Regions from separate parts of the Streptacidiphilus alkalitolerans genome, predicted to be linked through region 2. Evidence: riboswitches for the same ligand, from Rfam matches in the RefSeq annotation. Region 2 holds a riboswitch; each other region holds the start of a gene.

Region 1 (7,044 bases), on a different contig from region 2:
CTGCCGCGAACGGGGGCTGCTGGTCGGCTGCTTCCGCCCGCCGTCGGTCCCCGACCGCTGGTCCCGGCTGCGGCTGACCGCCCGGGCCGACCTCACGGACGATCAGATCGCCCGCGCGGTGCGGCTGATCACCGGGACCGCACCCGCACGGTGAACGTCGCCGTGTGCTGCTGACCCTCCGTCCGGAACTGGACGAACACCCGCCAGGCGCCCGGTTCGGGGAAGCGGCCCCGGAACTCGGCGGTGGGCCCGCCGGCCATCGCCAGCGCGGGGGTGAGCGGGGTGAACGGCGCCAGCGCGAGATCGCCGTCCCTGACCGCGGTCAGCTGGGCGTAGCCGCCGTCCAGCGGTTCCAGCTGCACGGCCGGCCGGGTCACCGTCAGCCGCAGCAGCGCGGGCCGGCCGGCCACCGGCCGTCCGCCGAGCCGCAGCGTCAGCCCGTCCACCGAGGCGGTGGCCGACACCGGGTCCAGCGGGCTGGTCTCCCCGGGGCCCGGGACGGTCAGGGTGCGGCTCAGCAGCAGCCTGGACCCCGGGCCGCCGTCCGGTGCGAACGCCACATAGATCCGCCACAGGCCGGGGTCCAGCTCGCCGAGCCGCGCGCTCCACACTCCCTCGCCCAGGTTGGCCGGGACGGTGCGGCGCAGCCCGGTGAGGTCCGAGCGGACGGCGTAGACCCGGGCGCTGTCGTCGCCGCCCAGGAAGGAGGTCACCGCGCTGCCGTCCGGGGCGAGCACCTGGAACCGGTAGTCGACCGCGCGCACCGCCGTCGGCTCAGGGGTGGCCGACACCAGCCAGTAGCCGCCGGCGGACGCGGAAAGCCCGGTGGTCGGCGCCGCGGCGGACAGGACCGCGGCGGCCGGGGGCATGTCCTGGGACGGGGACCGGGCGGCGTCGGGCGGCGCGGCGCAGCCGGCCAGCAGTAGCCCGGCGGCGGCTGCGAGGACTGTACGCACGACGACGCGATGAAAGACAGACATGCCCTGCTAACGCCGCACCCTGCGGAGACGGCACGGACCCGCCGCCCCCGCGCCTTCACGTCGCTCACCCGGGGGTGATGGGATGGGCCCATGACTCAGAAGATCCGATGGGGCATCCTCGCCACCGGCGGCATCGCCGCCGACTTCACCCAGGACCTGCAGCTGCTGCCCGACGCGGAGGTCGTCGCGGTCGGCTCACGCAGCCAGGAGTCCGCACAGGCGTTCGCCGACCGCTTCGGGATCGCCCGCGCCCACGGCAGCTGGGCCGAGCTCGCCGCCGACGACGGCGTGGACATCATCTACGTCGCCACCCCGCACCACGCCCACTACGAGGCCACGGCGCTCTGCCTGGAGGCGGGCAGGGCCGTCCTCTGCGAGAAGCCGTTCACCCTGGACGCCGCCAGCTCCCGCGCGCTGACCGAGCTGGCCCGCAAGAACGGCGCCTTTCTGATGGAGGGCATGTGGATGCGCTGCAACCCGGCCATCAGGAAGCTGCTCGACCTGGTCGCCGAAGGCGCCATCGGCGAGGTCGGCACGGTCCACGCCGACTTCGCCTTCCCCGGCGACTTCGCGCCCACGCACCGGCTGCGCGACCCCGCGCTGGGCGGGGGAGCGCTGCTGGACCTGGGCGTCTACCCGGTCTCCTTCGCCCATCTGCTGCTCGGCAGCCCGTCCACGGTGTCCGCCTGGGCCTCGCTGACCCCGGAGGGCGTGGACGCCAACACCGCGCTGCTGCTCGGCTACGACTCCGGCGCCCTGGCCACGCTCAGCTGCGGCATCACCTCGGCCACGCCGGGCCGCGCCTTCGTCGGCGGCTCGGCGGGCCGGATCGAGGTGCCGCCGCTGTTCCTGCGCCCGGACTCGTTCAGCCTCTACCGGGGCACCGGTGACGACGTGGAGCCGGAGGTCTTCCGGATCCCCTACACCGGGATCGGCTTTGTGCACGAGGCCGAGGAGGCCATGCGCTGCCTGCGCGAGGGCCTGGTGGAGAGCCCGCTGATGCGCTGGCAGGACACGGTCGAGGTGATGGAGATCCTGGACACCGCCCGGGCGCAGATCGGGGTGGTCTACCCGGGGGAGTGATCAGATGCGGCCGTAGTAGACCGACTTGGTCCAGATCTTCTCCAGCTTGACGTACGAACCGGTGTGCGGAGCGTGCCAGATCTTGCCGCCGCCGGCGTAGATGCCGACGTGGTAGACCGAGCGGCCGGAGTGGAAGAACACCAGGTCACCGGGGCGCAGGCTGGCCTTGGAGATGTGGTGGACCTTGTTGTACTGGGCCTGCGCGGTGCGCGGCAGGGTCTTGCCGGCGCGCTTGAACGAGTAGTACGTCAGCCCCGAGCAGTCGAAGCGGTTGGGGCCCGCGGACCCGTAGCGGTACGGGTCGCCGTGCTTGGATGCCGCGATGTTCAGGGCCTTGGCCTCGATCGTCGCGGCGTCCGCCGAGCCGCTGCCCAGCAGGGTGCCACCGGCCACGGCGGCCAGGGTGAGCACGGAGGTGACGCCTGCACGCCAGCGGCGGCTGTTGTTCCTGCCGGCGGTGCGGTCCTGCTTCAGGGCATGGGTGCGAACGGACGCAGTCATGCGTTTCCTTCCGGAACCGCCTACGAAAGGTCTCCCTGTCGGGTTCGGGCTCCGAAAGCTGCCCGGCCACGCACGTGGCTTCACCCCAAGGAACGGTCCAGCCGTTCCGTCCTGATTGGGTCTCCCGCTCTCGCCTGTCAGGTGTGTGTGCACCTGGCGCCCGACCGGTGGCGAGACTCGGCGTCCGGTCGGACCGCCCCGCCAGGGTGGCGAGGACTTTTGCTGTTCGGCGGACAGTATTGCCAGTTTTTTATGGGATCTTCACGTCCGAACGGCCTTTTGTGACTCTTGTCACCCGAGGTTTCCCAGCGTGTCCAGAGGCGAACACTGCGCGTTCGGAGGAATGAATTCCGGGTATTTACAAGAGGGTTGAGCAATTTCACACCAGCTTTGGGAATAGCCTCTGACCTGCGCACTTCCGGTGATCATGGCTGATTTACCGATCCTCGATCCGGTCATTTATGGCATCAGAAGATCACTCGTCCGAGTGATCTTCGGGAAATGACGACGCCTCACATTCGGGCCTCCATGAGGCTGTTCCGACAAACGGAATGCGTTCGGCGTGTCGCGGCTCCCGGCCCCTTCGCCCCTGCCGGAGGCCCGGTTCGGTCCGCTAACGTGACCGCACACGATCTCCACCCCCGGGCGCGGATCGGACCTGACGGCGGCGGGCAGTGCGGCCCGTGTGCGACGCCGTCCACGTCCGGTACCCCCGCCGCGCGCCGGAGGGCCACCCGCGGCACGACGGCGTGCCCGCGTCCTCTCCCCAGGCCGCCGCGGCATGGGACGCGCCCCGAGGTGCTCGCCGATGAGACTCACCCCGCACGAGCAGGAACGCCTGCTCATCCATGTGGCCGCCGACGTCGCCAGGGCCCGCCGCGAGCGCGGCCTGCGGCTGAACCACCCCGAGGCGGTGGCCCTGCTCACCGTCCACATCCTCGAGGGAGCCAGGGACGGGCGCACCGTCGCCGAGCTGATGGCCTCCGGGCGCACCGTGCTGACCCGCGCGGACGTGATGGAGGGGATCCCGGAGATGATCCCCGACGTCCAGGTCGAGGCCACCTTCCCGGACGGCACCAAGCTGGTCACCGTGCACGAGCCGATCGCATGACCGCCCCCCTGGTCCCCGGCGAGATCCTGCTCGGCTCCGGCGACATCGCGCTGAACCCGAACCGCCCGATCACCGTCCTCGCCGTGGTCAACGCCGCCGACCGGCCGATCCAGGTGGGCTCGCACTACCACTTCGCCGAGGCCAACCCCGGTCTGGAGTTCGACCGGGCCGCCGCCCGCGGGCAGCGCCTCAACATTCCGGCCGGCACCGCCGTCCGCTTCGAGCCCGGCATCCCGGCCGAGGTCGAGCTGATCCCGCTGGGCGGTCGCCGCGAGGTGTTCGGCCTGCGCGGCGAGACGAAGGGAAGCCTCGATGACTGACCCCGCCCTCCGACTCTCCCGCCGGCGCTACGCCGACCTCTTCGGCCCCACCGCCGGGGACCGGATCCGGCTGGCCGACACCGACCTGCTGATCGAGATCGAGCAGGACCTCAGCGCCGGCGGCGACGAGGCGGTGTTCGGCGGCGGCAAGGTCATCCGCGAGTCCATGGGCCAGTCCCGCGCCTCCCGCGCCGAGGGCACCCCGGACACCGTGATCACCGGCGCCACGGTGCTGGACCACTGGGGCGTCATCAAGGCCGACATCGGCATCCGCGACGGCCGGATCACCGCCCTCGGCAAGGCCGGCAACCCGGAGACCATGGACGGGGTGCACCCCGACCTGGTGATCGGCCCGGAGACCGAGGTGATCTCCGGCAACGGCAGGATCCTCACCGCCGGGGCGATCGACGCCCACGTCCACCTGATCTGCCCGCAGATCTTCGAGGAGGCCCTCGCCTCCGGCATCACCACCATCCTCGGCGGCGGCACCGGACCCGCCGAGGGCACCAAGGCCACCACCATCACCCCCGGCAGCTGGCACCTGGCCCGGATGTTCGCCGCCGCCGAGCACTACCCGGTCAACTTCGGCCTGCTCGGCAAGGGCAACACCGTCAACACCGACTCGATGAGGGCGCAGCTCCGGGCGGGCGCCCTGGGCTTCAAGATCCACGAGGACTGGGGCGCCACCCCCGCCGCCATCGACGCCTGCCTCAACGTCTGCGAGGAGTCCGGCGCCCAACTGGCGATCCACACCGACACCCTGAACGAAGCGGGATTCGTCGGCGACACCCTCGCCGCCATCGCCGGACGCGGCGTCCACGCGTACCACACCGAGGGGGCCGGCGGCGGGCACGCCCCCGACATCATCACCGTGGTCTCCCAGCTCAACATCCTCCCCAGCTCGACCAACCCCACCCGTCCGCACACCCGCAACACCGTGGACGAGCACCTGGACATGCTGATGGTCTGTCACCACCTCAGCCCCAACGTCCCCGAGGACCTGGCCTTCGCCGAATCCCGGATCCGCCCCTCGACCATCGCCGCCGAGGACTTCCTGCACGACATGGGCGCCATCTCGATCATCAGCTCGGACTCCCAGGCGATGGGCCGGGTCGGCGAGGTGATCATGCGCACCTGGCAGACCGCCCACGTGATGAAGCGCCGCCGCGGCGCGCTCCCCGGCGACGGTCGCGCCGACAACCTCCGCGCACGTCGCTATGTCGCCAAATACACCATCAACCCCGCCGTCGCCCAAGGCCTGAGCAACGACATCGGCTCGGTCGAAAAAGGCAAACTCGCCGACCTGGTCCTCTGGAACCCGGCCTTCTTCGGCGTCAAACCCGATCTGGTGATCAAGGGCGGCCAGATCGCCTGGGCCCAGATGGGCGACGCCAACGCCTCCATCCCCACCCCCCAACCCGTGCTGCCCCGCCCGATGTTCGGCGCCATCGGCCGGGCCCCCTCCGCCAACTCCCTCAACTTCGTCACCCAGTCCGCCCTGGACGACAACCTGGCCGACCGCCTGGCCGACCTCGGCATCAGCAAAACCTTCACCGCCATCAGCAACACCCGCGGCGTCACCAAGGACCACCTGCACGAGAACACCGCCCGCCCCCAGGTCACCGTCGAACCCGACACCTTCACCGTGCGGATCGACGGCGAGGTGGTCGACCCCCAACCCGCCGCCGAACTCCCCATGGCCCAGCGCTACTTCCTGTTCTGAGGCACTGATGAACCCCGCCCTACTGGTCCTGGCCGACGGCCGCTTCCCGGCCGGCGGCCACGCCCACTCCGGTGGCGCCGAAGCCGCCGTCAAGGCGGGCCGGATCCACGACACCGCCACGCTCCAGGCGTTCTGCCTGGGCCGGCTGCACACCGCAGGGCTCACCGCCGCCGCGCTCGCCGCGGCGGCGGCCGGCGGCCTCGACCCGCTGCGCGCCGACGCCGCCGCCGACGCGCGGATCCCCTCCCCGGCCCTGCGCGCCACCTCCCGCCGCCTCGGCCGCCAGCTGATCCGCGCGGCCCGCACCGTCTGGCCCGACCCCGCCCTCGACCGCCTCGCCACCGACCGCCCCCGCGGCGCCCACCAGCCCGTCGTCCTCGGCCTCACCGCAGCCGCCGCCGGACTCGTCCCCGCCGACGCCGCCTCGGCCGCCGCCTACGAGAGCGTCTCGGGCCCGGTCACCGCCTGCGTGCGGCTGCTCGGCCTCGACCCCTTCCAGGCCACCGCCGTCCTGGCCCGCCTCGCCGAACCCCTCGCCGAGGTCACCGCCCGCGCCGTCCACGCCGCCACCGAGGCGCACACCGACATCGACGCCCTCCCCGCCGCGTCCGCGCCGCTGCTCGACCTCTACGCCGAACAGCACGCCGCCTGGACCATGCGCCTCTTCGCCTCCTAGGAGCCCCATGCACCGCGACCACGACCTCCCCGCCCCGCTGCCCGGCGCCGAGCCCCTCGGCAGCGACGGCAACCGCCGCGCCCTGCGGATCGGCCTCGGCGGCCCCGTCGGCTCCGGCAAGACCGCCACCGTCGCCGCCCTCTGCCGGGAACTGCGCGACGAACTCTCCCTCGCCGTCGTCACCAACGACATCTACACCACCGAGGACGCCGAGTTCCTCCTCCGCAACGCCGTGCTGCCGCCCGAGCGGATCACCGCCGTGGAGACCGGCTGCTGCCCGCACACCGCCATCCGCGACGACATCTCCGCCAACCTGGAAGCCGTCGAGGACCTGGAACACCAGCTGGGCCCGCTCGACCTGGTCCTGGTCGAGAGCGGCGGCGACAACCTCACCGCGACCTTCAGCAAGGGACTCGTCGACTTCCAGATCTTTGTCATCGACGTCTCCGGCGGCGACAAGATCCCCCGCAAGGGCGGCCCCGGCGTCTCCACCTCCGACCTCCTGGTGATCAACAAGACCGACCTGGCCCCCCTGGTCGGCGCCGACCTGGCGGTCATGGACCGCGACGCCAAACTGCAGCGCGGCTCACTCCCGGTGGTCTTCTGCTCCCTCGCCACCGAGGGCGGCGTCGCCCCGATCGCCGGCTGGG
Region 2 (7,044 bases):
CCAGGCGCTGGCGCAGTGTCCCGAGGGGCCGAAGCTGGTCTGCGTCACCGGCGCGTCCAATGTCACCGGGGAGATCTGGCCGGTCCGCGAGCTGGCCGCGACGGCGCACCGCCACGGGGCCCGGATCGTGCTGGACGCCGCCCAGTTGGCCCCGCACCACCCGGTCTCGGTCCGCGACCTCGACGTGGACTGGGTGGCCTTCTCCGGGCACAAGCTCTACGCCCCCTTCGGCGCGGGCGTGCTGGCCGGCCGCAGCGACTGGCTGGACGCCGCCGAGCCCTACCTGGCCGGCGGCGGCGCCAGCCGCAGCGTGGCCAGGGAGGCCGACGGCTCGGTCGCGGTGGAGTGGCAGCAGGGCCCGGCGCGGCACGAGGCGGGCTCGCCCAATGTCATCGGCGCCTATGCCATCGCCTCCGCCTGCAAGGCGCTCACCGAGGCCGGGTTCGAGGGCCTGGTGGCCCGTGAGCAGTACCTGATCGGCCGACTGCGGGCCGGCCTGGCCGAGATCCCGCAGGTCAAGGTGCTGACCCTGTTCGGTGAGGAGCACCCGCGGGTCGGTGTGCTGTCCTTCGTGGTCCAGGACTGGAACAGCTCGCACTTCTCCGCCGCGCTGTCCGCCGAGTACGGCATCGGCGTCCGCGACGGACTGTTCTGCGCCCACCCGCTGGTGCGCACCCTGCTGGGTGGCGAAGAGGCCCCGCCGTCCGAGTGCGGTGCGCCCGAGGCGCTGCCGGGGGAGCGCAGCCTCAACGCGATCCGGGTCAGCTTCGGCGCGGGCACCCCGGACGAGCACGTGGACCGCTTCGTCGCCGCGGTGCGCGAGCTGGTCACCGAGGGCGCGCGGTGGGCCTACCGGACCGAGGGCGGGCGCTGCGTGCCGGACACCCGCCGCCAGCCGTGAGCTGCTGCTACTCGTCCAGGCCCAGGGCGAAGGCCGCGTCCAGGTCGTGCCGGGAGTAGGTGCGGAAGGCGATGTGGGTCTCGGTGGACTCCACCCCGGGCACCTTGTTGACCTGACCGGGGATCACCTCGGCCAGTTCCTCGTGGGCGCGGACCCGGACCATGGCCACCAGGTCGTGCTGCCCGGTGACCGAGTACACCTCGCTGACGCCGTCGATCGCGGCGATCGACTCGGCGATCTCGGGGATCCGGTCGACGCTGGTCTTGATGAGCACGATCGCGGTGATCACGGTGGTTCTCCTGGAAGCAGGCGCGGTTTGGTCCGGCCAGGGTATCCACGGCTGCGGCAGTACAGCAGCCAGGCGAACAGGAAGCCGCCGGCGAAGCCGATCAGATGGGCGGTGTAGGCGACCCCGGTGACGGCGGCGGAGGGCGCGCCCACCGAGGCCCACTGGATCCCGAACCACACGCCGAGCACCACCCAGGCCGGGAAGCGCAGCGGCAGGAACAGCAGGAACGGCAGCAGGCTGGTCACCCGTGCCCTGGGGTACAGGCACAGGTAGGCGCCCAGCACCCCGGCGATCGCCCCGGAGGCCCCCACCAGGGTCTGCGTGCCGTTGTCCCCGTGCTCGGCGAACAGGGCGTAGCCGTAGGTGGCCAGGTAGCCCAGGCCCAGATAGGCCAGCAGATAGCGCAGCCGGCCCATCCGCTCCTCGACCATCGCGCCGAAGACGTAGAGGAAGACCATGTTGCCCAGCAGGTGCAGCCAGCCGCCGTGGACGAACATCGCGGTCAGCACCGACAGGGCGGGCACCTTGGGGAAGGGGTCGGCGGCGGGGCAGCCGTCGGCCGGGGCGGCGGGCAGGGCGCGGTTGTCCAGCAGCTCATGGGGGATCACCCCCCAGTGCTGGTAGTAGGCCAGTTCCGAGCAGGCCCTGGCGCTGCCGCCGCCGTACAGCGGGTCGAGCCCGGAGACCGGGCCGACCAGGAAGACCAGGGTGCACAGCGCGATCAGCGCCCAGGTCACCACCGGGACGTACGGAGCCGGGCCGTTGTCGCCTACCGTGCGTACCGGGATCACCATGCGCCAATCATTCCTTCTGCGGACAAATCTGACACCGGCTGGTCCGTCCATGTGGGGGACTGTGTTCGCGCCGGTCAGCGAGGCCATAGGGTTGACGGAGCAGAAACTCCTGCACCCGGCCGAGAGGAACCACCCATGTCTGTCCCTCTTCCCACCGAGGGCACCCGGTGGCGCTGCACCCTGTGCGGCAACCTGACCCGCTTCGACGTGACCCGCTCCTCCCGGGTGGTGGAGTTCATCCACCTGGACCTGGCCGGGGAGCCCCGGGTGGAGGAGCGGGAGGTGCTGAGCGATTCGGTGGAGTCGGTGCGCTGCCGCTGGTGCAACGCGGTGGACCAGATCGAACTGGTGGACCGGCCGGGGGCCGAGGCCGAGGCGGCGGCGCAGGCGGCCGGGGTGGACCAGCCCCAGCAGTAGCTATTCCGAGTGGCGCGGTGACGACTGGGGGGCGGAGCGGGCGAGAATGGTCTGTCGGGCCGTGACGGCCGGGGACCGGATCGGAGCACAGGACGTGGTGGAGAGAGACGACAGGCCGGACGACGCCGAGCCTCCCTTCGCCGACCCCGCGAACGCCGACGACGCCGACCCGGCCGCCCCGACCGAGCCCGACCCCGCCGCCGCGTCCGACTCCGCCGAGCCCACTCCCGACGCCGCCGAGCGGTTGGAACGGCCGCTGCCCGAGGGCGTGCGCCGCCGGGTGGTCGGCATCGCCGCGGACGGCCTGGCCGCCGTGCCCGCCGCCGAGCTGCCGCACCGGCTGCGCCCGTACGCCAAGTTCACCCCGGTGCAGCGGGCCCGGCGCGGGGCCACCGCGATCGCCGCCGCGCTGGAGACCGAGCCCGGTTTCCGGTCGCGGATAGCGGAGAGGGTCCGGCTGGGCCAGCCCGACCTGGTGGCCGCGCTGGAGGCGGGACAGGTCCCGGCCGCCGCCGACCCCCAGGACGTCGCCGCGGTGGCGTACCTGCTGCGCCCGCCGGGCTGGAGCAAGCTGGTCGGCGACGCCGGCGAGGAGGTCGAGCGGGCCGAGTCCGAGGGCGCCGCGGCCGAGGCGACCAGGCTGGTGGAGAAGCTCCAGGTGGAGCTGGCCGCGCTGCGCGAGACCAGCAGGACCGACGCCGACCGGGGCCGGGCCGAGCTGGACGAGGCGAAGAAGGAGCGGGACTCGCTCCGCCGCAGGCTGCGCAGCCTGGAGGCGGACACCAAGCGGGCCGAGGCGGCGACCCGCAAGGTCACCGCCGAACTGGAGGCGCTGCGTTCGGCCGGGGTGACCGAGCGCGGCGCGGTCGACAGCGAGGTGCGCCGGCTGAAGCACCGGCTGACCGAGGCGGAGGCCGCGCTGGAGGCGTCCAGGAGGGCGTCCAGGGAGGGGCGGAGCGCCGAGGACATGCGGCTGCGGCTGCTGCTCGACGTGGTGCTGCAGGGCGCGCAGGGGCTGCAGCGTGAGCTGGGCCTGCCCCCGCTGTCCGAGGGCCGCCCGGCCGACACGGTGGAGGCGGTGCTGCCGGTGTCCGCCTCCCCGCACGACGTGGCCAGACGGGCGCTGGACGCGGACGACCCGGCGCTGCTGGACCAGCTGCTGGCACTGCCGCACACCCATCTGCTGGTGGACGGCTACAACGTGACCAAGAGCGGCTATCCGACCCTGCCGCTGGAGAAGCAGCGGGCCCGGCTGCTGAACGGCCTCTCCATGCTGGCCATGCACAGCCGGGCCGAGGTGACCTGCGTCTTCGACGGCAAGGACCTGGACGCCCCGGTCCCGATGGCGCCGCCGCGCGGGGTGCGGGTGCTGTTCAGCCGCTCCGGCGAGACCGCCGACGAACTGATCCGCCGTCTGGTCCGGGCCGAGCCCGAGGGGCGTCCGGTGGTGGTGGTCTCCACCGACCGCGAGGTCGCCGACGGTGTGCGCAAGGCGGGGGCCCGTCCGGTGCCCTCGGCGATGCTGCTGCGGCGGCTGATCCGCACGTGAGGCCGTGGGCCGCGGTTCAAACCTCTTACCTGTAGCGGACATTAGGGGCATTACCGGTCGGAGTTCCCGACGGGGGCGACAAGCTCACACGTTCCTCACTAGTGTTTCCCTTCGAACTTCTGTGTCGTCCTGAAGGGAACCCGGCTCCGTGGTCTCACACCGTCGTTTGAAGCAGCCCGGCCGTGCCCGCGTGACGATCCTCACGGCCGCGGCGGCGACGGCGGTCGCGCTCTCGGCACAGACCTCGGCCAACGCCGCGCCGACCACCACCACCGGTCAGGCCAAGGCGCAGGTGGACTCGGACCGCAACGCGGCCGCCGCGGCGACGGAGCAGTACAACGGCGCACAGGTCCAGCAGCAGGCGCTGCAGAAGAAGGTGAACAACCTTCAGGACGAGATAGCCAGGCAGCAGGCCGTGGTGAACAAGGAGATGGCGGTGCTCGGCTCGGTGGCCAGCGCCGAGTACCGGCAGGGCTCGGTGGACCCGGCCGTGCAGCTGATGCTCTCCACCGACCCGACCGAGTACCTGAACCGGGCCTCCGACGAGGACCAGATCAACAGCAACCAGGCGGCCCTGCTGGACCAGTTGGTGGCGCAGCAGCACTCGCTCGCGGCGGAGAAGGCCGAGGCCGCCCAGGAGTTGGGCGCCCAGCAGGTGCTGCTGAAGCAGATGCAGAAGTCCAAGGCCGCCATCGCCGCGAAGCTCAAGCACGCCCAGGGCATCCTGGACGCGCTGACCCCGAAGCAGCGGGTCGAGGTGAACGCGCCCTCCGGTGGCGGCGGCTACACCCCGCCCTCGTCCGGCAGCAGCTACATGTCGGTGTCCGACATCGACCTCTCCGGGATCTCCGCGACCGCCCGCACCGCGATGCTGGCCGCGATGAGCAAGGTCAATGTCGCCCCCTACGTCTCCGGCGGCGCGGGCCCGAACGTCTTCGACTGCTCCGGCCTGGTGATGTGGGCCTACGGCAAGGCCGGCGTCTCGCTGCCGCACTACTCCTACTCGGACGAGCACGTCGGCACCGGGGTGTCCTACTCGGACCTCAAGGTGGGCGACATCATCGTCAACATGGGCGGCGACCACGTCGGCCTGTACGCCGGGAACGGCATGCTGCTGAGCGCTCCGCACCCGGGCCTGACAGTGGACATCCAGCCGCTGTCCTATTTCGGCTCGATCGTTGCCATTCGCCGCTTCTGACGGTTGTTTACCCGTCCTGTGACTCACGTCACTCGGGTCTCAGCGGTCTCGGTCAGATGACCGATTTGGGCGCCATGTCAGCATCGGATGGTCATTCAGCGACTACGTTCGGTCGTCGATCCGATGCATTTTCGAAACCTAAAAGAGTTTTTACTTACAAGGATTTGAATAGATCACGTTCGGGTCACTAGTGTCAGCGATCGAACCACCGCGAAGTCGATCACCCATCAGGGTGGCAGCGGCGGTTTCCGCCGAGTTCGACCGCACGGCCGGCTGTTCCGCACCCAGCGGAGCGACCACGGGAGGGCCGTCAGTTCGGAGCCGGGGAACCAAGTTTCCCCCGGGGTGAATCAGCGCCAGGCCGGTCCGCCGGTGAAGCGTTGTAGGGCACGTCTTCCAGCCCGAACCCGTCAGCTCACCCGGTAGGCGGCCGTAGGAAGAAGGAGCTCGCCTTCGTGGCGTCCCATCGTCGTCCGAAAAGTCCCAGTCGCGCGCGGGTGTCCGTGCTCACCGCCGCCGCGGCCACCACCGTCGCGCTCTCCGCCACCGCCACCCAGTCGGCGCAGGCGGCCCCCAAGCAGACCACCGCGCAGCTGAAGGCTGAGATAGCCCAGCAGAACGAGGACGCCGACAAGGCGATCCAGCAGTACGACGCGGCGGTCTCCACCCAGCAGACGCTGCAGAAGCAGGTCAGCACCCTGCAGGACCAGGTCGCCCGGCAGCAGGCCTCGGTCAGCGCCAAGTCCGCGGCTCTCGGCGCGGTCGCCAGTGCGCAGTACCGCAGCGGGACGATCGACCCCTCGGTCCAGCTGATGCTCTCCGCGGACCCGACCGACTATCTGAACCAGGCGTCCACGATGACGCAGGTGACCGACAGCCAGGCCTCGCTGCTGTCCTCGCTGACGGCCGAGCAGAAGACCCTGGACCGCGAGAAGGCCGAGGCCGAGAGCAAGCTGAAGGCGCTCGACGCCACCAGCAAGCAGCTCGCCGCGGCCAAGGCCTCGGTGCAGAAGAAGCTCGCCGCCTCCAAGGCCAAGCTCGCCTCGCTGACCGCCGCCCAGCGCGCCGCGATCAGCAACCCGGAGAGCACCGACAGCAGCTCCGCCTACGACCCCGGTTCCAGCAAGGCCGGCTCGGGCACCGCGATGGCCGCCTTCCACGCCGCGCAGACCCGCCTCGGTGACCCGTACGTCTACGGGGCCACCGGGCCGAGCTCCTTCGACTGCTCCGGTCTGATGCAGTGGGCCTTCAAGCAGGCCGGCGTGTCGATCGGCCGCACCACCTACGACCAGGTCGACGTCGGCACCGCCGTCAGCTCCACCGCCGACCTCCAGATCGGCGACCTGATCTTCTTCAACGGCGACTCGCACGTAGGGATGTACGCGGGCGGCGGCATGGTGCTGCACGCCCCGCACACCGGCACCGTGGTCAAGTACGAGAAGCTCAGCTACATCGGCTCGATCTACGCCATGCGCCGGGTCTGAGCTCCCAGCGACACCGACGCGCTGACACACGCTCAAACGGCCGTACGGGCCCGTACTCCCAGGGGGGTACGGGCCCGTTGCCGTGTCCGGCTCCACCCCCGGCGACGTGGCCTTTCGTATAGCAGTGCATCATTCGTCCGAATTTTCGTTATCGCGGGGGTTTGGACTAGCTGCGCCGGACTCGCTAACGTCTGCGCTCGGCCCACCGTGTCGTCGACCGCCCTTCCGGGCGGCACCGGTGGACCGCCGGACATCCTGGGCCGACGCAGCCGGCGTCGCGCGGGCAGGGCCGGCACCGGACGAATGGAGGCCGCCCGCGTGGCGTCCCACCGACGTGCCCGACCCATGGGCCAGTACTCCGCAGTGGCGGCGCTCTCCCGTACCGCGGTGACGGTCGCGGCGGCCACCGCCG
Region 3 (7,044 bases), on a different contig from region 2:
CCGAGCTGGCCGGCGAGCACCGCGCGCTCCTCAGTGGAGGCGTCCCGCAGCAGGTCCTCCTCGAACACCGCCGCCATCCGCATCGACTCCAGCCACTTCTCCCGGCCGAGCCGGGTGAGCTCGATGTTCACCCGGACCCGGTTGCTCTCGTCCCTGGTGCGGGTGACCAGCTCCGCCGCCGCCATCCGGTCCACCCGGTGGGTCATCGCGGCCGGGGTCAGGCCGAGCCGCCTGGCGAGCTCGCCGGGGCCGAGCCGGTAGGGGCTGCCGGCCACGATCAGGGCCTTGAGCACCTCCCAGTCGGCCGAGCTGATGCCCAGCTCGTTGAGCTGCCGCCCGTAGGCGACGGTCATCCGCCGGGCGAGCCGGGACAGCGTCGAGACGATGGTCTCGACCTGCGGGTCGACCATGGGGAACTCACGCTGGTACGCCGCGACCTGTTCGTCGATCTGCAGCTCGGTACTCATACCCCTCAGTGTCTCACAATCGTTTCGCCCCGAAGACTTTAGTAGTGTACTCTTTCAAAGGAAACAGAAGACGGCAGAGGCAGTAGAGGGGCGGTGCAGCATGGCGCGCACAATTCGGCAGGTTCAGATCGGCAACGCACTCAGCGCGTTCGGCAGCGGCTTCACCGTCCCCTACATGTTCGTGTACGTGAACGAGGTGCGCGGGCTCGGCTCGATGACCGCCTGGCTGGTGTTCACCCTGTTCGCCCTCGCCGCCCTGGTCGCGCTGCCGCTGGCCGGGCGCGGGATCGACCGCTACGGGCCCCGTCCGGTGCTGGTCGCCGGGGCGGTGACCGCCTCGCTCGGGGCGCTGGCCTTCGGGCACGCCACCGGCACCGGCCACATCCTGATGTCCGCCTTCCTGTTCGGCGCGGGCGTCGCGGTGGTCCAGCCGGCCCTGGCCACGATGATCGTCCGCTGCTCCACCGCGGCGACCAGGGCGCATGCCTTCGCGCTGCAGTTCACCCTGGTCAACCTGGGGATGGGGATCGGGGCGATGATCGGCGGCCAGATCGTCGACGTCAGCCGTCCGACCAGCCTGACGCTGCTGTTCACCATCGAGGCGCTGATGTTCCTGGTACTGGCGGCGGTGACCGGCAGCGTCCGGATCCCGGCGGCGCCGACCGACGCGACCGCCTCCGCTGCCCCGGCCGCGGGCGGTCCGCGCTCGGACTTCCGCACCCTGCTCGCCGACAAGGCCATGATCCGGATCTGCGTGCTGGCCGGGCTGATCTTCTTCACCTGCTACGGCCAGTTCGAGTCCGGCGTCGCCGCCTACGCCACCGACGTGGTCGGCACCTCGCCGTCCGTGCTCGGCCTGGCGCTCGGGGTGAACACCCTGGCCATCGTGGCGCTGCAGATGATCGTCGTGCGGATCACCGCGCGCCGCCGCCGCAGCACCGCGATCGCGGCCACCGGGCTGGTCTGGCTCGGCGCCTGGACCGCGGCGGCCGTGGCCGGCCTGGTCTCCAACGGGACCGTGGCGACCGCGGCGATGCTCTCCGTCTACATGCTGTTCGGCGTCGGCGAGGCGCTGCTCGCGCCGACCCTCGGCCCGATCATCGCCGACCTGGCCCCGGCGCAGCTGCTGGGCAGCTACAACGCGGCGTTCTCGCTGGTGAAGCAGGTCGCCGTGGCGATGGGCCCGGCGGCCGGCGTGCTGCTGGTCGGGGCCGGGCTCTCGCCCGCGTACCTGCTGGTGATGGCCGGCTCGACGGTGCTGATCGTGGTGCTGGCGCTGCGGCTGCGGAAGCAGCTGACCGGCCCGCAGGACAACGCGGTGCGGCGGCAGCGGGTGGTGGCCGGTTCCAGGCCCGCGGACACGCTGGAGCCCCGGCTCGCGGCCTGACCGGCCCGGGCCGGCGGCCCGGTTCCCGGCGCCCCGGCCCGACCGGCCTGCCGGTGAACAGCGGGCGGCTGGGTGGTGAACAAGAGCCGCACGGGGGTTGAGGGACTACAACGCTGTAGTACTTTCTGACTGCCCAGCGATTCGATCCCCCTGCCGAAGGCCGCAGATGTCCGTCCTCACCTACCCAGAAGCGATCGGCGTCGGTCTGCTCCAGGGCGTCACCGAACTGTTCCCGGTCTCCAGCCTCGGCCACAGCATCCTGGTGCCGGCCCTGCTCGGCGGGCACTGGAAGGCGGACCTCAACGTCTCCGCCGCCGACTCCCCGTACCTGAACGTGCTGATCGGGCTGCACCTGGCCACCGCGCTGGCGCTGGTCGTCTACTTCTGGCGGGACTGGGTCCGGGTGATATCCGGCCTGTTCAGCTCGATCCGGCACCGGCGGATCGAGACCGTGGAGGAGAAGCTGGCCTGGCTGCTGATCGTGGCGACCATCCCGGTCGGCATCGCCGGCCTCGCGCTGGACAAGGTGTTCCGGGAGTCCCTGGGCAAGCCGATCCCGGCCGCGATCTTCCTCACCCTCAACGGTGTGGTGCTCTACGTGGCCGAGCGGCTGCGCCGCGGCGGCACCGGGCGGCGCCGGGCCGGGGACGACCCGGTCGTCCCGCTCGCCGGTGACGAGGAGGTGCACCCGGACGTGCTGTCCGACCGCCGGATCACCAAGCTCCGCTGGGGGCAGGCCCTGGTCATCGGCGCGGCCCAGATCCTGGCCCTGCTGCCCGGCATCAGCCGCTCCGGAGTGACCATCAGCACCGGGATCTTCAAGGGCATGCGGCACGAGGACTCGGCCCGCTTCGCCTTCCTGCTGGCCACCCCGGTGATCGGCGCGGCGGCCCTGCTCAAGGTGCCCTCGCTGATGGGGCACGAGGGCGACGGCATCCGCGGCCAGGTGCTGGCCGGGGCGGTGGCCGCGTTCGTGGCCGGGTACATCGCGGTGCGCTTCCTGACCAAGTACTTCGAGACCAGGACGCTGACCCCGTTCGCGATCTACTGCTTCGTCGGCGGCCTCGGCAGCCTGGCGTACCTGACCCTGGCCTGAACGCCGCGCGCAGCGCCGCCGGTGTCCCTCGTACGGGTGGTCGAGCGGCGCGTGTACCGGGAGCTGGGCGGTTCCTCTGCTCGAATGATCGTCTGAACGTTCTGAACGTACCCGGGCGAGAAGAGGCGCGGCTGATGACCGGTCGAGGGCCAACGGCCGCACTGTCCGCGGCGGTCGCCCTGACGCTGCTGCTCCTGCTCAGCGGCTGCGTCGAGGTCCGCGGCACGGCCGTGCGCGGGCAGTCCTCGGGCCGGTCCGGATCGGTCTCCAACGACTCCCTCGGCCTGGCCCGGCCCTTCCTGCCGCTGCCGGCGGTCACCCCGGCCGCCGTCCCCGACGGCTACGACCCCGGCGCCGACGCCGCGGCGGACATCGCCGCCGCCCAGGCCGCCTCGCACGCCGACGGGCGGCCGGTGCTGCTGGACTTCGGCTCGGCCTGGTGCCAGGACTGCCAGGCGCTGACCGCCCTGGTGCGGAACCCCGGCGTGCACCTGATCCTGGCCCGCAACTACCACACGGTGACGATCGACGTCGGGCACTACGACCGCAACATGGACCTGGCCGGCCGCTATGTGAGCCTGCCCGGCAGCGGCATCCCGGCGCTGGTGCTGCTCGGCGCGGACGGCACCCCGAGCCGTCCGGCGGGCGCCGAGCAGTTCGCCGACGCCAGGAGCCTCAGCTCCGACCAGGTGGCGAACCTGCTGGTGGACTGGCTGTACCCCGGGAACTGACGCTCCGTCCCCAACTGCACCCCCGGAATCTCTTGGATTCAACCGTCACTAGGATTACCTTTCTATAACGCGGGGCGAAGTTCAGCCGTTCGACGGACGGCGTCGCACTGCGATCGCCTAATCCTGTTTCTGGGAACCGGGGAACCACGTAACTCTGGGGTGAATCAGCCGAGGTCTGGCTGTAGGGGACCTTCCTCTCCGAACCCGTCAGCTAACCCGGTCGGCGAGAGGGAAGGAAAGGAGTACGCCGAACGTGGCGTCGCACCAGCCCACTTGGGCACCCGTACAGTCCACGGCCGTCCTCGGGTTCGCGGCCATGGCCGCCGTCGGAGCCACCGGCTTCGCCGCGGTGCCCGCACAGGCGGTGGACAGCTCCGCGAGGGGCGGCACCCTGCTGCTGGCCCAGGAGCACGACCAGGACGAGTCCGTCGCGGCACCCGCGACCGACCCCGGTCTCGCGCTCACCGAGCGGATCCAGACCCAGGCGGTCCAGCAGCGGGCCACCGCCGAGGACGCCGCGCGGCGCCAGGCGGCGCAGCTGGCGGCGGCCAAGCACGCCAGGGCGCAGCAGATCGCGGCGGAGGACCAGGCCCGTGCGGCGGCCGACCAGGCGGCCCGGACCCGGGCGGCTCAGGAGCAGTTGTGGGCGCAGCAGGCGCAGGCCGAGCGGGCCCACGCCGAAGCGGCGGCGGCAGCGCAGGCGGTCGGGCCGCGGCTCGGCACCCTGGTGGCCCCCGTCGCCGGTTCGGTCCCCGGGGCGGGCTTCGGCCAGTCCGACTCCTTCTGGGCGCATCTGCACACCGGTCAGGACTTCGCCGCCCCCACCGGCACCCCGGTGGTGGCGATCGGCGACGGCAGCATCACCTCGGCGGGTTGGGCCGGCGCGTACGGCTACCGGGTGGTGCAGACCCTGGCCGACGGCACCGAGCTCTGGTACTGCCACCTCTCCGCGATCGGCGCGGGCGCGGGCGCGGTGACGGCGGGTCAGCCGATCGGCCGGGTCGGCGCGACCGGCAGCAACGTCACCGCTCCGCACCTGCACCTGGAGGTGCGGCCGACCGGCGGCGAGCCGGTCGACCCCTCGACCTGGCTGGCCGGGCACGGCCTCGCCCTCTGAGGCCGGTTCGCGATTGGGCCGACTGAGGGTCGGCCGCCCCCCTGAACACCGAGGGTCCCGCTGACACCCCCCCGACAGCGGGACCTTCGGTATGTCCGGGCTCAGCCCCGGCGGTCGACCGCCGCCCAGGAGGCCAGCGCCACCCCGGAGGACACCACGGCCACCGAGGGCCAGGCGCCCAGCTTCTTCGCCAGCGGGTGCGAGCCCGCGAACGCCGCCGCGTACAGGCCGGTCAGCGCGACCGCTGTGGCCGGTCCCGCGGCCCGCTTCCACTGGGTCGCCGCCACCGCGCCCGCCCCGAGCAGGGCGAGGCCGCCGAGTTCGCGCCGCTTCGTCGCCCGGGCGATGCCGAAGCCGCCGACCAGGCCGCCGGCCGCGACCAGGGAGGAGGGGATCCGTGCCATGGAAGTGTGTCCTTGTCTCAGTCGGTACTGGGTCTCAGTTGGTTCTGGTGTTGTGCAGGTGCAGGCCGATGTAGCCGATGTAGATCCGCCCGGTTCCCGAGCAGTCGTCGTGGTAGTGCAGCCGCGGCGCGGTGCCGCCGCCCCCTATCCGCAGGTGGGCGCCCATGAAGACCTTGCCGGCCGGGTTCACCTCGACCGGGACCGGCAGCTCGCGCTCGCCCTTCCACTTGCCGTTGGTGCGCACCGTCCGGGACTCGTCGCGGATCACCTTGCGGGGCGGGAAGACATGGCAGTCGGCGGGGGTGTTCTCGCACCATCTGCGGAAGTCGCCGCCCGACTCGCCGTGCACCGCGGCCTCGGCGTAGTCCTGCAGCGCCAGCAGGGCGTCCCAGGCCATCCTTACCCAGGTGGGGTGGTCGGTCTGGTCGTCCAGCTCCTTGGCGAGGCGGTGGTCGCCGGTGAAGGCCAGCAGCGGGAACTCGTCCAGCCGCTCGACCAGTTCGGCGAAGGAGACCGGGTCGACCCGCAGGCTGTCCGGCAGCGTCCGCGGCGCGGCGTCGCCGTCGGCCTCGGCCAGGCGTCCGCGCAGCGAGCGGACCTGGGTCCTGGCCTCGCGCAGCTCGCTGTACTGCTCGTCGTACTCGGCCGCGAGCTGGGACTCGCGCTCCTCCGCGGCCCGCAGCCAGCGGCGTACCTCCTGCAGCTCCTCGGCGCGGGCGCGCTCCTCGTGGACCTCCTCCTCGTGGTGGTCCACCAGCAGCGACCCCGGCTGGACGCCGTCGATCTCGGGGCTGCTCTCGATCGGCCCGCTGGTCCGGCCGCCCGCGCGCAGCGGCGGCAGCCCGGCCAGCGCGTCCGGCAGCGGGGACTGCACCGCGAGCCGGCGCGGCAGCCAGGCCAGCAGGCCGCTGGCGCGGCGCAGGTCGGCGTCCAGGGTGTGCCGGCCCATCACCCGGTGCCGCTGGGCCTCCGGGGCCCAGGCCGGGTCAAGGCCGGGCAGGTAGGTGCGGACCGCGCCGCCGTACACCCGGTGGTGCTCCAGGGCCCGGTTGAAGTCGCGCTCGGCGCCGGGCGCCAGCGCGTACAGGACGGCCAGCCCGGCGCAGCCGCGCAGCAGCGGGTCGACGGTCTCGGCGAGCCAGTCGTCGAAGTCGGTGCGGGGCGGGGTGCTGGCGACCACGATCGGCATCCGCCGGTCCGGGTCGCAGAGCTCGTCCAGCACCTCGTCCACGTCACCGCGTTCGATCACCGTGGGCAGGCCGTGCAGCCTGGCCGCGCCCGGATGCTCGCCCTCGGTGGCGGAGAGCACGTCCAGCAGGCCCCTGGCCAGGGTCGGCACCGGGGCCTTGGTCGCCGAGGAGCCGCGGACCGGCAGTTGCTCGGCGTCGAGTCTGATCCAGGTGGCGCCGGTCGGCGGGGTGCTTACGGTCAGTGAGGTCTGCCAGATTCCCTGGGGCGTGAACTCGCGTAGTCGCCAGCGCGCGACCGACTCCTTGGCGCCGGTCGCGCCGCGGATCCGCTCCTTGAGGGCGCAGTCGAGCACGGCCTGCGGACCGACCCGGTGCCGACCGTCCTCGGCGCCCGGGTCGTCGTAGTGCTGCGCCTTCAGCCAGTGTCTGACCTGCTGCCCCGCGAGGGTGACCGTGTCCCGGTGGCTGTGTCCACTGGCCACGGCCATGCGATAGATGCCGTCTGTCATCCGCTGGCCTCCTGACGCGTCTCGGCGTCACTGCACGTTGCGTGCGGGTGTTAAGAGGGACAACGTGGAGAGGACCTCCGATGGTTCCGGTGCGATCAGCTGGAGGCGTGAGCAGGGGTGGTGCGCGCCGTTATTCTGCGCCG
Region 4 (7,044 bases), on a different contig from region 2:
AGCTCGCCACCTGGCGCTACGCCACCACCCCGCTGACCCTCGGCGACCAGGAGATCAACACCGGCGATCCGGTCCTGGTCGTCCTGGCCGCCGCCGACCGCGACCCGTCCCGCTTCGACCGGCCGGACCTGCTCGACCTCACCCGCCGCGACAACCCGCACCTGGGCTTCGGCCACGGCATCCACTACTGCATCGGTGCCCCGCTGGCCCGGCTCGAAGCCCAGTACGCGCTCGCGGCCCTGCTCCGCCGCCTTCCCGACCTCACCCTCGCCGCCGAGCCGGCCGACCTGCGCTGGCGCGGCGGCCTGATCATGCGAGGGCTCCGTCAACTACCAGTCAACTTCAGCTAGCCGGACCGCCGGGGACGGTGATGTGGATCACCAGATGCCCCCCGAAGACCAGCACAAGACCGATCGCCAGCACCAGCAGCCCGAACGACTTCCCCTTGCCGCCCATCAGCAGCAGCGCCCCCAGCGCCACCGCGACCAGGTCCACCCCGGGAGACCCCTGGACCAGGAAACCGAGCGCGTACTGGATGAACTCCGAAACTTCCATGGTCCTGTCTCCCCTGTTGGTGGAACTGGCGGCCGTCGTCATGCCGTGGCGCAACTCGTGGGATGCGGGAGGATTGGGATACGTGGAAGCAAGGCATCATCGTCATGGCCGTCACGCGGATCCCCGGATCAGTCAAGATCCAGTCAACTTCTCTGGTGGCTGGCCCACTTGGCTGCAATGTCCTGTCAAGTAGATGCCGAACATGAATGATCCATAAACGACTTCATCCCCAACTCATCAAGCCCAGCCGATACCTGACTGGAAGTTGTACGCCCGAAGCGGTGGCTGCCCGAGAGGCCGAGTTCTCCGGTTGACTGGTTCGCCAGCTGGTAAGTAATCAATTGTCCCAGGACTGACCAGTCATGTCCGAAAGTTGTAGGCTCGAAGGGGAGGTCATGGAGGCAGTTGTGAACAGTGCGCCGCGCTCGTCACCGCAGAAGCTTCAGCATGTCTACGACAGGCTTCGCGAGGAGATCGCACGCCTGGGCCCCAAGGCCAGACTGCCGTCGCAGAACGAGCTGGTGAAGCAGCTCAATGTCTCCCGCGACACGGTGCAGCGGGCACTGAAGTGGCTGCAGGAGGAGGGGCTCGTCCACTCGGTCCAGGGCCGGGGGACCTTCGTGGCGGAGCTGACGGCGGTTGGGGCCGATGCCGTGGAGGGGGGCGGCCCTGTGGCCGAAAGAGCCGACAGGCTGAAACCGGCCTTCAAGGGTCTGGGCGACTACCTGAAGGGGGCGTTCAAGGAGAAGGACGTCACCATCGACTTCTTCGGCTTCACGGCGGAGACCCTCTCCATGGTCCTCAAGGAGCGTCTCTTCGAACTGCGTCTCGCCGACAGCGGCAGCCAACCCGCGTCGCTCACCATTCGGCTGCTCCTGCCGGCGATGGGCACTCACCTCGCCCTGCCGCGATCGATCGAGGACCCGGCCGACGAGCGCCCGTTGGACCGGCTCCGGGAGTTGACTGCCCGACTCGTCGGAGACCTCAGGGTCTCCCTGCGCGACGCTGCCGGCCGTCAGCTGATCGAGAAGGCCGACCTTCAGGTGCGCACCGTGCGGATGACCCCGCAGGTGAAGCTGTACATCATCAACAGGACTGTGGCGTTGATGAGTTGGTACGAGATCCAGCGGAACACGGTGGATGTTCCGGCATCGGACGACAGTGGTGCGGTCGAGCACCTGCCCATCCACGACCTGATGGGAGTCGACGCTCTCCTCATCCCGCAGCTGCCGGCCGCCGTGCCCCTGGCCCAGCAGTGGTTCGACTCCCAGTGGGACGCCTCGCCGGATGATTCGGCGCCGGACGGCGCCGGCGGCGGGGACGCACTGGCCTGAAGCCGGAGTTGCGCGGACACTCGTGAGGTGACTCCCGGCCCTGCTTCCGAGCTGTTCCAAGGCGCGACCCATGTGCTGTTCGACTTCGACGGTCCCTTGGTGGACCTCTTCGCCGGGCACGGGGCCCCTGGAATAGCCGCCACCCTGCTTGAGAAGATCAGGGCCGAGGTGGAGCTCGCGGGGACGGAGTTCCCCGATGCCACCGACCCCCATCGCATCGTGGCCGAGTTGCACGGCGTTCTGACCCGTTGCCTCCTGCTCTCCGACGAGCAGGCGTCGCGACTTGTCGACATCGCCCAGCGCGCACTCGTCGCGGAGGAGCGGATCGCCGCCAAGTCCGCCGCGGTCACCGCGGGCGCGGCGGCTCTGGTCGACGAACTCCGGCGGCTCGGCTGCGGCCTGGCCATTACCAGCAACAACTCCGCCGAAGCCATCCATGACTTTCTGGCGGGGCGGTCCGGAGACGGATTCAGAGAGGCATTCGGACGTCATGTCTACGGGCGAGCCCCCGAGCCGTACCTCATGAAGCCGCATCCGTCCTGCGTGCGCCTCGCGCTGGCGGGTCTGGGCTGCACGGCAGAGAGCCGGATTCTGATGATCGGCGACTCGGCGTCCGACTTCAAGGCGGCCACAGCGGCGGAGTTGGGCATTCAGTTTGTCGGCTATGCCCCCAATCGCCGAAAAATAGATCTGCTGCGCGCCTCCGGAGTCGACCATCTGGTCGAAAGCCTGCATGACTTGCTGCGGGGTAGGAGTTTCTGAGAGAGGCGACTTTTTCGGATAAAGGAACCGTGACCATGTGTCACCGCCCGGCGTTTCCCCACTAGTGTGTTTTCAAACCTGGTCGGAGCCGCGCAGGGGAGAAACGGTCGTCCACATGCCTCGGGAGTCGCCATCAACAGGACGAGTGAATCCGCCCAGCCGGTAGCTGCCGCATATCAGCAGCTGGTCGACTCCGTGCGCTTCCGGGTCGTCTCCACAGGCGGTTTCCACAACGACAACTACCGTGTGCACCTGACCGAACAGCAGGCGCGACCGCTCGGACTCGATGCCGACACCACCCTCCTGGTGCGGGTCAGGCGCCGGAAGCCGGAGCTGGTTCGGCGGTTCTGGCCGGACGAGGCCGTGCTGCTCCGGCAGCTGGCCGCGGTGCGGGACGATCCGACGGACCAGCGCGAGATCGACGGGCCGGAGGTGCTGCACAGCAGTGAGGACGGCGCGTCCGTGCACCTCTACGTCAACGGTGCGGAGTTGGCGCAGGGCTGTCCCGACGGCGAAGCCGTCCCTGAGCACTATGTGGAGCAGATCGCCCGGTTCTTCGGCCGTCTTGTGCGCTTCGGGGAGAAGGACCTCCCGCGCCTGCCCAAGGGGTGTCCGGACAACGGGGACTCCACCGGATTCCTGCGGAGCCTGGTGGCGTTCGCCCAGGAGGAGCTCTGCGAGGGCAACCAGAAGGAGTTCGGCGAGCTGTTCAGCGCGTTGGGGGTGCCGGACGATGCCATGGCCGGCTTCGGACGCGGTCTGCCGCCGCTGGTGAGTCGGCCGTTCGCGCTGCTGCACACCGATGTCCACCGGCGGAACATCATCGTCGACGAGCACGACCAGTTGCGGTTCGTGGACTGGGAGCTGGCGGCCTTCGGTGATCCACTGCTCGATCTCAGCACGCACCTGCGCCGGATGCGCTACCCCGCCTGGCAGGAGGCGCAGGTGGTCGACGCCTGGCGGCGGGCGGTCGGCGAGGTGTCCCCCGCCCATACCGCCGGCCTCGCCCACGACCTGCCGATCTATCTGGCGTACGAGCGGGCGCAGTCCGTCTACCCCGATGTGATCCGCGCGGCGCTCAGTCTCGGCGCGCTGGCGGAGGAGCCGGCGCTGGACCGGGCCGTGTCCCGTACCCGGGCCGCGCTGCTGGCGGCGGCGGGTCCGCTCGGCCTGGCGGAGGTTCCGGACGCGGAGGGGATCCGGGGACCGCTGCTCAAATGGCACCACTCCCGCTGGTTCGAGCGTTCACTGGAACGCCGGGCCCGCTGACCGGCCTTCAGCGACCGGAGGGACTTGTGGTCATGGAGTGCCTGTGTCTAGCCTGCCGGGAACGTCCGCACGCGCGGGCGACCGCCTCGCGGGACGCCGAGTCCTGTCCAACCGGGGGGCGGAACCCACACTCGTCAGTTGGGCAGGAGCGGGGGACCCAGGTAAGTCGCCGCAGCTCACAAGGCCGCGGCTTGGGGTGAAGACGCATCAGCGTCCGGGCTACCTACCGGCCCGAACCCGACAGCTCACCTCGCAGGCGTCGGAGAGGGAAGCTGCCATGCTCTTCACCACTGCTGTCGCCGGCCGCCATCGCAAGCCGCGTACCAGCAATACCGCCCGGATCGTGGCGACCGCGGGCCTCGGCACCGCCGGGATAGCACTGCCGCTGATAGGCGCGACCAGCGCCTCCGCCGCGTCCGTGTCCACCTGGGACAAGGTCGCCAGTTGCGAGAGCGGGGGCGACTGGTCCATCAACACCGGCAACGGCTACTACGGCGGACTGCAGTTCTCCGCCTCCACCTGGGCCGGCTACGGCGGCACCTCGTACGCGTCCACCGCCGACCAGGCCAGCAAGGGCCAGCAGATCACCATCGCCGAGAAGGTGCTGGCCTCGCAGGGCCCCGGCGCCTGGCCGGTCTGCGGGCCGAGGGCGGGACTGTCCCAGGGCGGCGCGCCGGCGTCCGTCGACACCACGTCGTCCAGCAAGCCGACGGCCGCGGCCACGGCCAAGCCGAAGCACAGCAGCGGCAGCAGCACGACCACCGCGCACACCGCGAAGAAGAAGACCGCCTCCGCGCCGAAGCACGCCGCGCCCGCACCCGCGGTGCGGCAGGCGGCGGCCACGCACAAGATCGGCCACGGCGACTACACGGTCAAGCCGGGCGACACCCTGTCCGGCATCGCCGCCTCCGCGCACCTCAGCGGCGGCTGGACGGCGCTGTACCGGGAGAACAGGACCACCGTCGGCGCCAACCCGGACCTGATCTTCCCGGGTCAGCGGCTCGAAGTCGGCTGACCTGAATCCGGTCTCGGACCGCGGCCCCTGCTCGCCGGGTGAACTACTGGTGAGTAGGGGCTCCGTCAGGTGAGACAGCCGCGAGGTGCGCGCGGCCCGGCCGCCCGCTGCGGCTAGGCTCTTGGGGTAAGCACCCCGCGCGTGAGAAGTTCACCGCCTCCCCAAGGAGATGCCTGTGCCGTCCATCGACGTCGTCGTAGCCCGGGAGATCCTCGACTCACGAGGGAACCCCACGGTCGAGGTCGAGGTCGGCCTCGACGACGGCAGCACCGGGCGTGCCGCCGTTCCGTCCGGCGCCTCGACCGGTGCCTTCGAGGCCCTCGAGCTGCGTGACGGTGACAAGTCCCGTTACTTCGGCAAGGGCGTCGAGAAGGCCGTCCTCGCCGTGATCGAGCAGATCGGCCCGGAGCTGATCGGCTACGACGCGACCGAGCAGCGCCTGATCGACCAGGCCATGCTCGACCTGGACGCGACCCCGGACAAGTCCTCGCTCGGCGCCAACGCCATCCTCGGTGTCTCGCTCGCGGTGGCGCACGCCGCCTCCGAGGCCAGCGACCTGCCGCTGTTCCGCTACCTGGGCGGCCCGAACGCGCACGTCCTGCCGGTCCCGATGATGAACATCCTCAACGGCGGCTCGCACGCGGACTCCAACGTCGACATCCAGGAGTTCATGATCGCTCCGATCGGCGCGGCCTCCTTCACCGAGGCCGTCCGCTGGGGCGTCGAGGTCTACCACACCCTGAAGGGTGTGCTGAAGGAGCGCGGCCTCTCCACCGGCCTGGGCGACGAGGGCGGCTTCGCCCCGAACCTGGACAGCAACCGCGAGGCGCTCGACCTCATCGTCGAGGCCATCAAGAAGGCCGGCTACACCCCCGGCAAGGACGTCGCGCTGGCGCTGGACGTCGCCGCGTCCGAGTTCTACAAGGACGGCGCGTACGAGTTCGAGGGCAAGTCGGTCTCCGCCGCCGAGCTCACCGACTACTACGCCGAGCTGGTCGCCGCGTACCCGCTGGTCTCCATCGAGGACCCGCTGTTCGAGGACGACTGGGAGGGCTGGAAGGCGCTCACCGCCAAGCTGGGCGACAAGGTGCAGATCGTCGGTGACGACCTGTTCGTCACCAACCCGGTCCGCCTCGCCCGCGGCATCAAGGAGGGCGCGGCCAACGCGCTGCTGGTGAAGGTCAACCAGATCGGCTCGCTGACCGAGACCCTGGACGCGGTCGAGCTGGCCCAGCGCAACGGCTTCCGCTGCATGATGTCGCACCGTTCCGGTGAGACCGAGGACGTCACCATCGCCGACCTCGCCGTGGCCACCAACTGCGGCCAGATCAAGACCGGCGCCCCGGCCCGCTCCGAGCGCGTGGCCAAGTACAACCAGCTGCTGCGCATCGAGGAGATCCTCGACGAGGCCGCCGAGTACGCCGGCCGCGGCGCGTTCCCGCGCTTCCAGCCCGCCGCCGACTGACGACGCGTCGTGCTGCACCGGTGCCCCGCTGCGAACACCCTCTAGGGTGGGGCGGCGGGGCACCGGCACATCCGACCCGGCACATCAACGGGAGGCGAGTACGTGAGCAAGGCAAGCGGCAGTCGCAGGCCGCGCTTCACCGGCCGCGCCGCGGTGCTCGCGCTGGTGCTCTGCTCGCTGATCGCCGCGCTGGCGTACCCCACCCGGCAGTTCATCGCCCAGCGGGCCCAGATCGCCCAGCAGCGCGCCGCGGCGGAGCAGGCCCAGGCCCAGGTGGACGAGCTGCGCCGGGAGCGGGCCCGCTGGCAGGACCCGGCGTATGTGACGGCCCAGGCCCGCGAGCGGCTGCACTACGGCTTCCCCGGCGAGACCCCGTTCACCTCGGTGGACCCCAGCCCGAGCGTCTCCGCCTCCGCCTCGGCGCAGTCGAAGGGCCAGGCCCAGGCAGGCGCGGCGAGCCAGCCCTGGTACGACAACCTGTTCGAGTCGCTGGACGCCTCGGACGCCGCCCCCACGCACTGAAGAAAGCCCAGGACATGACCTCGCACAACTCGGCCTCCGGCGTGTCCGACGCCGACAAGGCCGCCATCGCGGCCCAGCTCGGCCGGATGCCGCGCGGCCTGCGGGCCGTCGCCCACCGCTGT

The links. Region 2 has a riboswitch for cyclic di-AMP ahead of ACEZDG_RS24685 (C40 family peptidase). Riboswitches for the same ligand answer to the same signal wherever they lie in the genome.
Region 1: it holds a riboswitch for cyclic di-AMP, as region 2 does, so the genes downstream of both, ACEZDG_RS17690 (C40 family peptidase) here and ACEZDG_RS24685 (C40 family peptidase) in region 2, are expected to answer to the same signal.
Region 3: it holds a riboswitch for cyclic di-AMP, as region 2 does, so the genes downstream of both, ACEZDG_RS12230 (M23 family metallopeptidase) here and ACEZDG_RS24685 (C40 family peptidase) in region 2, are expected to answer to the same signal.
Region 4: it holds a riboswitch for cyclic di-AMP, as region 2 does, so the genes downstream of both, ACEZDG_RS27040 (transglycosylase family protein) here and ACEZDG_RS24685 (C40 family peptidase) in region 2, are expected to answer to the same signal.

The regions. Positions count from the first base shown of each region.
Region 1 covers NZ_JBHEZX010000007.1:82,015-89,058, forward strand. The annotation lists gene ACEZDG_RS17675 (8-amino-7-oxononanoate synthase) at 1-154, shown strand, start outside; gene ACEZDG_RS17680 (hypothetical protein) at 129-956, opposite strand; gene ACEZDG_RS17685 (Gfo/Idh/MocA family protein) at 1,071-2,063, shown strand; gene ACEZDG_RS17690 (C40 family peptidase) at 2,064-2,564, opposite strand; cyclic di-AMP (ydaO/yuaA leader) riboswitch at 2,567-2,718, opposite strand; gene ACEZDG_RS17695 (urease subunit gamma) at 3,373-3,675, shown strand; gene ACEZDG_RS17700 (urease subunit beta) at 3,684-3,995, shown strand; gene ACEZDG_RS17705 (urease subunit alpha) at 3,988-5,718, shown strand; gene ACEZDG_RS17710 (urease accessory protein UreF) at 5,723-6,394, shown strand; gene ureG (urease accessory protein UreG) at 6,402-7,044, shown strand, end outside.
Region 2 covers NZ_JBHEZX010000011.1:225,954-232,997, reverse strand. The annotation lists gene ACEZDG_RS24715 (aminotransferase class V-fold PLP-dependent enzyme) at 1-901, shown strand, start outside; gene ACEZDG_RS24710 (Lrp/AsnC family transcriptional regulator) at 909-1,190, opposite strand; gene ACEZDG_RS24705 (rhomboid family intramembrane serine protease) at 1,187-1,984, opposite strand; gene ACEZDG_RS24700 (hypothetical protein) at 2,120-2,401, shown strand; gene ACEZDG_RS24695 (NYN domain-containing protein) at 2,499-3,950, shown strand; gene ACEZDG_RS24690 (C40 family peptidase) at 4,141-5,148, shown strand; cyclic di-AMP (ydaO/yuaA leader) riboswitch at 5,444-5,593, shown strand; gene ACEZDG_RS24685 (C40 family peptidase) at 5,646-6,632, shown strand; gene ACEZDG_RS24680 (C40 family peptidase) at 6,951-7,044, shown strand, end outside.
Region 3 covers NZ_JBHEZX010000005.1:17,567-24,610, reverse strand. The annotation lists gene ACEZDG_RS12250 (MarR family winged helix-turn-helix transcriptional regulator) at 1-467, opposite strand, end outside; gene ACEZDG_RS12245 (MFS transporter) at 568-1,854, shown strand; gene ACEZDG_RS12240 (undecaprenyl-diphosphate phosphatase) at 2,021-2,950, shown strand; gene ACEZDG_RS12235 (thioredoxin family protein) at 3,085-3,681, shown strand; cyclic di-AMP (ydaO/yuaA leader) riboswitch at 3,786-3,922, shown strand; gene ACEZDG_RS12230 (M23 family metallopeptidase) at 3,935-4,798, shown strand; gene ACEZDG_RS12225 (hypothetical protein) at 4,900-5,202, opposite strand; gene ACEZDG_RS12220 (hypothetical protein) at 5,237-6,901, opposite strand; gene ACEZDG_RS12215 (PrsW family intramembrane metalloprotease) at 7,032-7,044, opposite strand, start outside.
Region 4 covers NZ_JBHEZX010000013.1:218,643-225,686, reverse strand. The annotation lists gene ACEZDG_RS27065 (cytochrome P450 family protein) at 1-350, shown strand, start outside; gene ACEZDG_RS27060 (hypothetical protein) at 343-555, opposite strand; gene ACEZDG_RS27055 (winged helix-turn-helix domain-containing protein) at 951-1,889, shown strand; gene ACEZDG_RS27050 (HAD family hydrolase) at 1,917-2,651, shown strand; gene ACEZDG_RS27045 (phosphotransferase family protein) at 2,718-3,920, shown strand; cyclic di-AMP (ydaO/yuaA leader) riboswitch at 4,043-4,194, shown strand; gene ACEZDG_RS27040 (transglycosylase family protein) at 4,198-4,935, shown strand; gene eno (phosphopyruvate hydratase) at 5,111-6,400, shown strand; gene ACEZDG_RS27030 (FtsB family cell division protein) at 6,503-6,922, shown strand; gene ACEZDG_RS27025 (DUF501 domain-containing protein) at 6,937-7,044, shown strand, end outside.